2 regions of the Pseudonocardia spirodelae genome follow, and region 1 is predicted to be linked to the other one. Evidence: riboswitches for the same ligand, from Rfam matches in the RefSeq annotation. Region 1 holds a riboswitch; the other holds the start of a gene.
The links. A riboswitch is a leader RNA that binds a small molecule or an ion and turns the genes downstream of it on or off. The one in region 1 is predicted to bind cobalamin.

Region 1 (4,583 bases):
CGGGCGCGCCCTGGTCGACGAGGTCACCCGGCTGCGTCGCGCCGAGATGCACCGGCTGCTCGCGACCCTGCCCGCCGCGGAGCGGGTCGCGGTCCGCGACGCGCTGCGCCGCTTCGCCGACGCCGCGGGCGAGGTCGGCGAGACCGACTGGGCCGTCGCGCCGCTGGGGACCGAGGGGGGTGCGCGGTGAGGGCCGTGCGCGCGCTGCACGGCGCGCTCGTCGGCAGCCGGCCCGGCCTGGTCGGGCTGGCACTGATCATCGGGGTCGGCGCCGGCATCGGGTCGGTGCTGTTCCACGAGCTGATCCTCGGCGTGACGTGGCTGGTCACCGGCCGCGACGACTACTCCGACGCCGGCCGCGTCGCCTCACCCCACCTGCCGTGGCTGGGCGTGTGGTTCCTGCTGCTCGCCCCGGTCGTCGGCGGCCTGGTCCACGGCCCGCTGGTGCAGCGCTTCGCGCCGGAGGCCCGCGGGCACGGTGTGCCCGAGGTGATGCTCGCCGTCGCGCGCCGCGGCGGGCGGATCCCGGCGACCGTGGCGGGGGTGAAGGCGCTGGCGTCGGGCATCTGCATCGGCACCGGCGGCTCGGTCGGGCGGGAGGGCCCGATCGTGCAGATCGGGTCCGCGCTCGGCTCGGCGATCGGGCAGTGGCTGCGGGTGCCGGCGACCCGGCTGGTCCTGATGGTCGCCTGCGGCGCCGCGGGCGGGATCTCCGCGACCTTCGACGCGCCCGTGTCCGGGGTGGTGTTCGGCCTGGAGCTGATCCTGCGCTCGTTCAGCGCGGAGGCCTTCGGGGTGCTGGTCATCAGCTCGGTGACCGCGAACGTCGTCGCCGAGGGGATCGCCGGGGACCGCGCGATCCTCACCCTGCCGCACTTCGACCTGGGCAGCCCCGCCCAGCTGCCGCTCTACGCACTGCTCGGCCTGCTCGCGGGCCTGCTGGGCTGGGCGTTCGCCCGGATCCTCTACGTCGTCGAGGACGCCTGCGACGCGGTGTGGCGCGGCCCCGAGTGGCTGCGCCCGGCCGTCGGCGGGCTGCTGCTCGGCGGGCTGCTGCTGGCGCTGCCGCAGATGTACGGCGTCGGCTACCCGGTGCTGGAGGCCGCGGTCGAGGGCCGCTACGTCGTCGGGTTCCTGCTGCTGCTCGTCGTCGGGAAGATCCTCGCGGCCGGGCTGACGATCGGCATCGGCGGCTCCGGCGGGGTGTTCGCGCCGTCGCTGTTCATCGGCGGCACCGTGGGCACCGCGTTCGGGTTCGCCGCGGCGGCCCTGCTGCCCGGGATGCACCTGGACCCCGGCGCGTTCGGCCTGGTCGGCATGGCCGCGGTGTTCGCCGGGGCCGCGCACGCTCCGATCACCGCGGTGCTCATCGTGTTCGAGCTGACCGGCGACTACGCCCTGATCCTGCCGCTGATGGCGGCGGTCGTGCTGGCCACCGGGCTGTCGCACCTGGTGTCGCGGGACAACATCTACACGCTCAAGCTGCTGCGCCGCGGCATCGACCTCGCCGCCGACACCCCGACCGACGAGGCGCTGCGCCGGGTGACCGTCGCCCAGGTCATGCGGCCGGCCGGGCCGGTCGCACCCGACCCGGCGCTGCCGGTGCTCACCGCGGACTCCCCGGTGCACGACGTCCTCGGGGTGCTCGCCGCGCACCGCGGCGACGCGCTGGCCGTGCTGGACGGCGGCGAGACGGTGGGGAGCCTCGCCGAGCACGACGTCCTCGACCATCTGCGCGGTGTGCGGTCCGCCGGTACCGGTTGACCGGCTCCCCGGCGCCGTGGTGGGCTCATCACGACGACGGGGCAGGAAGCCGGTGCGAGTCCGGCGCGGTCCCGCCACTGTCACCGGGGAGTGCCCTCCCCACCCGGCGCCACCGCCCCCCGCGGGCGGGAAGGCCGGGGAGGGCGTGTCGATCCGGGAGCCAGGAGACTGTCCGTCGTCGTAGGACTTCCCACTGGTGAGGGCGCGGACCCTCGAGGAGGACACGATGAGCGACGCCCTGGTCGTGCTCGGCACGGCCCCGTCCGACGCCGGGGCACCCGGCACCGCCGCGTCCGCGGCCGCGGACCTGCTCGCCGGCGCGGGGACGGTGTTCGTCTTCCCGCAGGCCGAGTCGACCGCCCTGTTCTACGCCGAGGCGTGGCGGGTCGAGCGGGTCGTCCCGCGCGACGCCGTCGCCCGCATCGCCGCCCGCTGCGGCGGCGGGCCCGCGGTCCTGCTCGTCGAGGGTGACCCAGCCGCGGACCCGGCGCTCGGCTCGGTGCTCGACGGGCTCTCCCGCGCCGTCCCGGGCCTGGTGGTGACGACCCCCGGTACCCGGGTCGCCCCGCCGCACCGCAGCCCGCTGATCGGCTGAGGTCAGGCCCGCCAGCTGCCCAGCGGGTCGGCACGGACGAGGCCCGGGTCGGCGGCGTCGAGCGTGCGGGTGCGGCCGGGGCCGGTCGCGGCCGTCTCGAACCGGACGGTGACGCGACCGTGCCCGGCGCCCTGCACCCAGCCGTGCCCGTGCTCGGGGTGGGTGACGTCGTCGCCGGCCCGCCACGGGCGGTCCGGGTCCGGCTCGCGGTCGGGGCGGTCCGGGCGGGACGGGCCGGGCGCGAGGGGTGCCGGGCCCGGCCCGCCGGGGAGGTCGCCGAGGACGCCGCCGGGGAGGTCGTCGGAGGGCTCCGGTGCGGTGGTGGCGGGGTCGGCCGGGCCGTCGGGCGCGGCGGGGGCGGTGGTCCAGCCGGACCCGGACGGGACCGCCTCGAACAGCGCCAGCGGCGGCTCGTCGCCGAAGCCGGAGACCGACACGCCCAGCAGCCGCACCCCGCCCTCGCCGACGGCGTGCCCGGCCAGCCGGCGCGCGATCGCGCTCAGCGTCGCCAGGTCCCGGGTCCCGTACGGCGCGGTCTCCGAGCGGGTGTGGGTGGTGAAGTCCCCGGTGCGCGCCTTCACCGTGACCGTGCGCGCGGCCCGGCCGTCGGCGACGAGCCTGCGGTGCACCGCGACGCAGATCGACCCGACGGCCGCGTGCACCGCGGTCATCGCGGTCAGGTCGGTGTCGAAGGTCGTCTCGGCGCTGATCTGCTTCGCCGCGCCGCGCGGGGCGACCGGGCGGTCGTCGAGGCCGCGGGCCAGGCGGTGCAGTTCGGTGCCGACCGCGCCGCCGAGCACCCCGGCGACCTCGCGGGCGTCCATCGCGGCGAGCCCGCCGATCGTCTCGATCCCGATCCGGCGCAGCGCCTCGCCGGACACCGGCCCGATGCCCCACAGCGAGCGGACGGGCAGCGGGTCGAGCACCGCGGCCTGCTCGGCGTGTGCGATGACCCGCAGGCCGTCGGGCTTGGCCAGCTCGGAGGCGATCTTGGCGACCTGCTTGCCGGAGCCCGCGCCGACCGAGGCGGGCAGGCCGGTCCGGTCGCGCACGGCCGCCCGCAGCCGGGTGCCCCACTCCTGCACCTGCCCGGGCGTCGCGCCGACCAGGTCGGGCGGCTCCACGAACGCCTCGTCCACCGACACCGGCTCGAGCACGGGGGAGTGCTCGGCGAGCACGGCCATGACCTCGTCGGAGACCGCCTTGTAGAGGGTGAACCGCGGCGGCAGGACCGTGGCGTGCGGGCAGCGCCGCCGGGCCTGGCCCATCGGCATCGCCGAGCGGGCCCCGAACACCCGCGCCTGGTAGCTGGCCCCCGCGACGACGCCGCGCGGTCCCGCCCCGCCGACCAGGACCGGGCGGTCGGCGAGGGTGGGGCGGGTCAGCTGCTCGACGGAGGCGAAGAACGCGTCCATGTCCAGGTGCAGGACCCAGCGGTCGGTGCCGGCGCTCACCGGCGCGGGCGGGGCGCGAGGACCGCGTCGCCGTCGGCGACGGTGACGGGCGGGACCTCGCGCCCGGCCCCCGCGACGGCGGCCGGGTGGTCGTCGCGGCCGGTGGCGACGTCGGCGACCCACCAGCGCCCGGCGGCCCCGGCCCAGTCCAGGACGCGGGCGGGGGCGTCCGGCGGGGACAGGGTGATGGCGTCCATCGGGCTGGACAGACCGTCGCCGGTCGCCTTGAGCAGCGCCTCCTTGCGGGTCCAGGTCCGCAGGAACGCGGCCGCGGCGGGGGTGCCCGCGGCCCGCTCGGCGGCGGACAGTGCGTGCTCGGCGAGCCCGTCGAGCGAGGACAGCGGGCGGTGCGCCTCGACGTCGACGCCGACCGGCCCGGGGCCGAGCGCGAGCCCGACGAGCGCGCCGGAGTGGGTGAGGGAGAAGCCGGGGTCGTCCGGCCGGGCGGCGAGGCGGGGCTTGCCGTGCGGGGCGCCGCAGCCGCAGGTGCGGTCCAGGTGCAGCGCGGCGGCGTCGGTGCCGAGGTGCTCGCCGAGGACGAGGCGGGCCAGGGCGTGCGCGGCGAGGTAGCGGGCGCGGTCGGCGTCGCGGCGCAGGGCGGCCATCCGTTCGCGCTCGTGCTGGTCGAGCAGCGCGACGAGGTCGGGGCGCACGCCCGGATCGGCCGGGGCGGCCCACCAGACGGTGACGGTCACGGCGTCCAGCCTCCCACGGGGCGGTGGCCGCCGCGGCGGGGCGACGCCGTGATCCGCCCCGCCGCGGCCGGGCTC
Region 2 (4,583 bases), on a different contig from region 1:
GGACGGTGGGTGCGGTGCTCACTGGCAGGCCTCGCAGTCGGGGTCGTCGACCGAGCAGGCGCGGCCCGGGTCGAGGTCGGGAGCGGTGGCGGGCACGGCGGTGGCGGGCACCGCCGCCGCGGGCGACGCGGCGGGGGTGGCCACCGGGGTGCCCGGCACGCCGGTCAGCCGGCCGTCGGTGCCGGTGAGGGTGGACTTCTCCACCGACGTCGCCGCGCGGGTGCGCAGGTAGTAGGTGGTCTTGAGCCCGGAGCGCCAGGCGAGGCGGTAGAGCTCGTCGAGCGCCCGGCCGCTGGGGGCGGCGAGGTAGAGGTTCAGCGACTGCGCCTGGTCCAGCCACTTCTGCCGGCGCGCCGCGGCGGCGATCAGCCGGCGCGGCTCGATCTCGAACGCCGTCGCGTAGAGCTCCTTCAGGTCGGCGGGGACCCGGTCGATCTCGGCCAGCGACCCGTCGAAGTACTTGAGGTCGGCGACCATCACCTCGTCCCACAGCCCGCGGTCCTTGAGGTCGCGCACCAGGTGCGGGTTGATCACCGTGAAGTCGCCGGACATGTTGGACTTCACGTAGAGGTTGAGGTGGATCGGCTCGATCGACTGCCCGACCCCGCAGATGTTCGAGATCGTCGCGGTGGGGGCGATCGCGAGGACGTTGGAGTTGCGCATCCCCTGGGCGACGACCTTCTCCCGCAGCGACGCCCAGTCCAGCGTGGACGACCGGTCGACGTCGAGCTCGCCGTCGCCGCGGGCCGCGGCCAGCAGCTCGACCGAGTCCAGCGGCAGGATCCCGCGGCTCCACAGCGACCCGTCGAAGCTGGCGTAGCGGCCGCGCTCGACCGCCAGGTCCGACGACGCGGTGATCGCGTGGAAGCTCAGGAGCTCGGCGGAGCGGTCGGCGAACTCCACCGCCGCGTCACTGGCGGGAGCGATGCGCTGGGTGAACAGCGCGTCGGAGAAGCCCATCATGCCCAGCCCGACCGGACGGTGCCGCAGGTTGGAGCGGCGGGCCTCTCCGATCGTGTAGAAGTTGATGTCCACGACGTTGTCGAGCATCCGCACCGCGGTGGTCACCGTGCGGCGCAGCTTGTCGGCATCGAGCCCGTCCGCGGTGACGTGCGCGGCGAGGTTCACCGAGCCCAGGTTGCAGACCGCGACCTCGCCCTCGTGCCCGGCACGGGTGTTGAGGGTGATCTCGGTGCACAGGTTCGACGAGTGCACCACGCCCGCGTGCTGCTGCGGGCTGCGCAGGTTGCACGGGTCCTTGAACGTGATCCACGGGTGCCCGGTCTCGAACAGCATGGTCAGCATCCGCCGCCACAGCTCGACCGCGCGCACCGTGCGGTGCACCCGGATCTCCCCGCGCGCCGCGGCCGCCTCGTAGGCGCGGTAGCGCTGCGCGAACGCGGTGCCGTAGAGGTCGTGCAGGTCGGGGACCTCGTCCGGGGAGAACAGGGTCCATTCGCCGTCGGCCTGCACGCGGCGCAGGAACTCGTCGGGCACCCAGTTCGCGGTGTTCATGTCGTGGGTGCGGCGGCGGTCGTCGCCGGTGTTCTTGCGCAGGTCGAGGAACTCCTCGATGTCGACGTGCCAGGTCTCCAGATAGGCGCACGCGGCGCCCTTGCGCTTGCCGCCCTGGTTCACCGCGACGGCGGTGTCCCCGGCGATCTTGAGGAACGGCACCACGCCCTGGGAGACGCCGTTCGTGCCGCGGATGTGCGCGCCGAGGCCGCGGACCGGGGTCCAGTCGTTGCCCAGCCCGCCGGAGTACTTCGCCAGCAGCGCGTTGTCGCGGTAGCCGCTGAAGATCGACTCCAGGTCGTCGTCGACGGTGGTGAGGAAGCACGACGACAGCTGCGGGCGGGTGGTGCCGGAGTTGAACAGCGTCGGGGTCGAGGCCATGAAGTCGAAGCTCGACAGCAGCTCGTAGAACTCGACCGCCCGCGCCTCGCGGTCGACCTCGCGGACCGCCAGCCCCATCGCGACCCGCAGGAAGAACGCCTGCGGCAGCTCGAAGCGCACGCCGCGCTCGTGCAGGAGATAGCGGTCGTAGAGGGTCTGCAGGCCGAGGAACCCGATCTGCAGGTCGTGCTCGGGGCGGATCGCGGCGGTGACCCGCTCCAGGTCGAAGGTCGCCAGCTCGGGATCGACCAGGCCGACCGCGATCGCGTGCCGCAGGTAGTCGCGGAAGTAGGAGGCGTAGGCCGCGCCCATCTCCGCGTGGTCCGGGGTGGACGGTGTGCCGGCCAGGTGCGACACGGCCTCGGCGCGCAGCCGGTCCAGCAGCAGCCGCGAGGCCACCAGCGAGTACGCGGGCTCGCGCTCGACCAGGGTGCGGGCGGCCAGGACGAGGGCCTGGGCCAGCTCGTCGGCGGTGATGCCGTCGTAGACGGTGCGGTCCAGCTCGGCGAGCACGGGCCCCGGGGCCACGTCCTCCACGCCGGCGCAGGCCTCGTCGAGCACCGCGGCGACACGGGCCCGGTCCAGCGGGGCGCGGCTGCCGTCGGCCCCGGTGACGTGCACGACCGCGACGGGCGGCTCGAGGGGCGCGCGGGCTGCGGCGTGCTCCTCCCGGTAGAGGACGTAGGAGCGGGCGACCTGGTGGTGGCCGCCGCGCATCAGGGCGAGCTCGACCTGGTCCTGGATCTGCTCGACGTGCACCGCGTGCGACGGATGCCGGGTCAGTGCGCCGACGACCTGGTCGGTCAGCCCGGCGACGAGGTGGTGCAGCCGCGACGACGACGCGCCGGCGTCCCCCTCGACCGCCAGGAAGGCCTTGGTCATCGCCACCGAGATCGTGGTGGCGTCGAAACCGGTCTCCGACCCGTCGCGCCGGATGACGCGCAGGGCCGGGGGTGCTGGTGCAGCGGTGGAAGCCGTCACGGGCTCTCTCCTCGCGAGTCGCCGTCGTCCCCGGGAGCGGGGCGGTGCGAGGAGACGGCAGGGCGCCCACGACGCGACGACCCACCGCACCCTGGCGCCCTCCCGCGGGGCCCCGGAGCAGCGCGCGCCGGTCGGCGCACGCACCGGCGGCAGGTCTTCGGACTCACGGGCGCACTGCACAGACCTACTGGCCGTCGCTTCCCGGGATCACTCCCAGTGCTCGTTGACGGCGGTCGTTCCCGTTCACCGCTGCGGGGCAGTCCCGGACTCGCACCGGGTTCCCTCTTGCCTCACCGGCCCGTGCGGGCCGGTGAACCACCAGCGCCCCGGACACTACATCTGGGGTTCGACGTGCGGCGAGCCCCCTATCGGTTCCGGTTCCGCGTGCCGCGTCACGCACCGTGAATGCCGCCGGTCGCGTGCGGTGCCGGTCGCGTCCCGCTGACGATCAGCCGGCCGTGCGGCCCTCCTCGGAGGCGCGCGGACCGGGGGCGAACACGAGGGCGTCGAGGACGCGCGGCCGCGGCGCGGCGCCCGGCCCGCCCGCGCGGACCCACGCGGCGACGGCGTCGGCCGCCGTCGCGTCGAGTACGGCGCGCAGCCACACCGGCCGGGCCCCGGCGCGGCGGGCCGCCGGTGCCGGGGCGACGACCACGACGTCGGAGTCCGCGCACGGGCCCAGGCACTCGCTCGTCCGGAGCCGCGCGTGCCCCGCGACGCCGTCGGTCAGCCGGTCGAGCAGGGCGTCGTGGTGGGCGCGGTCCAGGCCCGGGTGCGTGCGGCCGGAGCCGCAGCAGCAGCCCCGGCAGACGGTCACGGCGGGGAGTGCGGACATGGCCCGACCCTACGTGATGTCTGAAGAACTGTTCAGATGATAGCGATGACGACGAGATACTCGGCTTCGAGGCGGACCGGGGCGTCCGACGGCCCGGCCAGCGCCTCGACATCGGCGAACATCGCGTCCGCCCGGTCTCCGAGCCCGGCTGCGGTGGCCGCGTGCGCGGGCGAGTGGTCGCGGAAGAAGCGGGTCATCCGCGCCGGGGAGTCGAAGTGCCACGGCAGGGTCCGGTGCTCGATGCGGACGTCGGCGAACCCGGCCAGGCGCTCGCGCACGATTCCCGGCTCGCCCCAGTCCAGCGGGTCCGCGGTCCCCTCCGGCGTCCCGGTGTGGGCGCGCATCGCGAGCGTCATCCGGCCCATGAACCCGTGCGGGGTCCAGGCGGTGAACCCGAACCGGCCACCCGGGGCCAGCACCCGGCGGACCTCGGCGACGACGGCGTCCGGGCGCGGCGCGAAGATCGCCCCGAAGCTCGACAGCACCACGTCGAACGACGCGGGCGGCAGCGGCAGCGCGCCCGCGTCGGCCTCCAGCCAGCAGATCCCCGACCCGCGGGTGGCGGTGCGCCCGAGCTCCACCATGCGCGGCGCGAGGTCGGTCGCGAGCACGGCGGCCCCGCGGGCGTGCGCCGCCGTGGCCGCGGTCCCGGTCCCGGCCGCGACGTCGAGCACCTGGTCACCGGGGCCGGCCCCGACGGCGTCGACGACCGCGACGGCGGCGGGCGCGAGCCGCTCCGCCAGGGCCGGGTAGTCCGCGGCCGCCCACAGGCGCCGCATGGTCTCGAGGTACGCGTCGCTCACGACGGCCACGCTAGCGACAATCGTGGTCGTCAAGAAGGGGGTTGGGGAACGCGCCGGTCCGGGGTACC

Region 2: another riboswitch for cobalamin. It lies ahead of WJX68_RS18740 (ribonucleoside-diphosphate reductase subunit alpha); the one in region 1 lies ahead of WJX68_RS12855 (hypothetical protein).

What each region holds. Positions count from the first base shown of each region.
Region 1 covers NZ_JBBJUP010000009.1:78,018-82,600, reverse strand. The annotation lists gene WJX68_RS12865 (MarR family winged helix-turn-helix transcriptional regulator) at 1-190, shown strand, start outside; gene WJX68_RS12860 (chloride channel protein) at 196-1,764, shown strand; cobalamin riboswitch at 1,768-1,955, shown strand; gene WJX68_RS12855 (hypothetical protein) at 1,991-2,359, shown strand; gene WJX68_RS12850 (DNA polymerase IV) at 2,362-3,813, opposite strand; gene WJX68_RS12845 (4'-phosphopantetheinyl transferase family protein) at 3,810-4,508, opposite strand; gene WJX68_RS12840 (hypothetical protein) at 4,582-4,583, opposite strand, start outside.
Region 2 covers NZ_JBBJUP010000016.1:8,381-12,963, reverse strand. The annotation lists gene WJX68_RS18745 (ribonucleotide-diphosphate reductase subunit beta) at 1-22, opposite strand, end outside; gene WJX68_RS18740 (ribonucleoside-diphosphate reductase subunit alpha) at 19-2,877, opposite strand; cobalamin riboswitch at 3,009-3,212, opposite strand; gene WJX68_RS18735 (hypothetical protein) at 3,326-3,712, opposite strand; gene WJX68_RS18730 (class I SAM-dependent methyltransferase) at 3,745-4,515, opposite strand.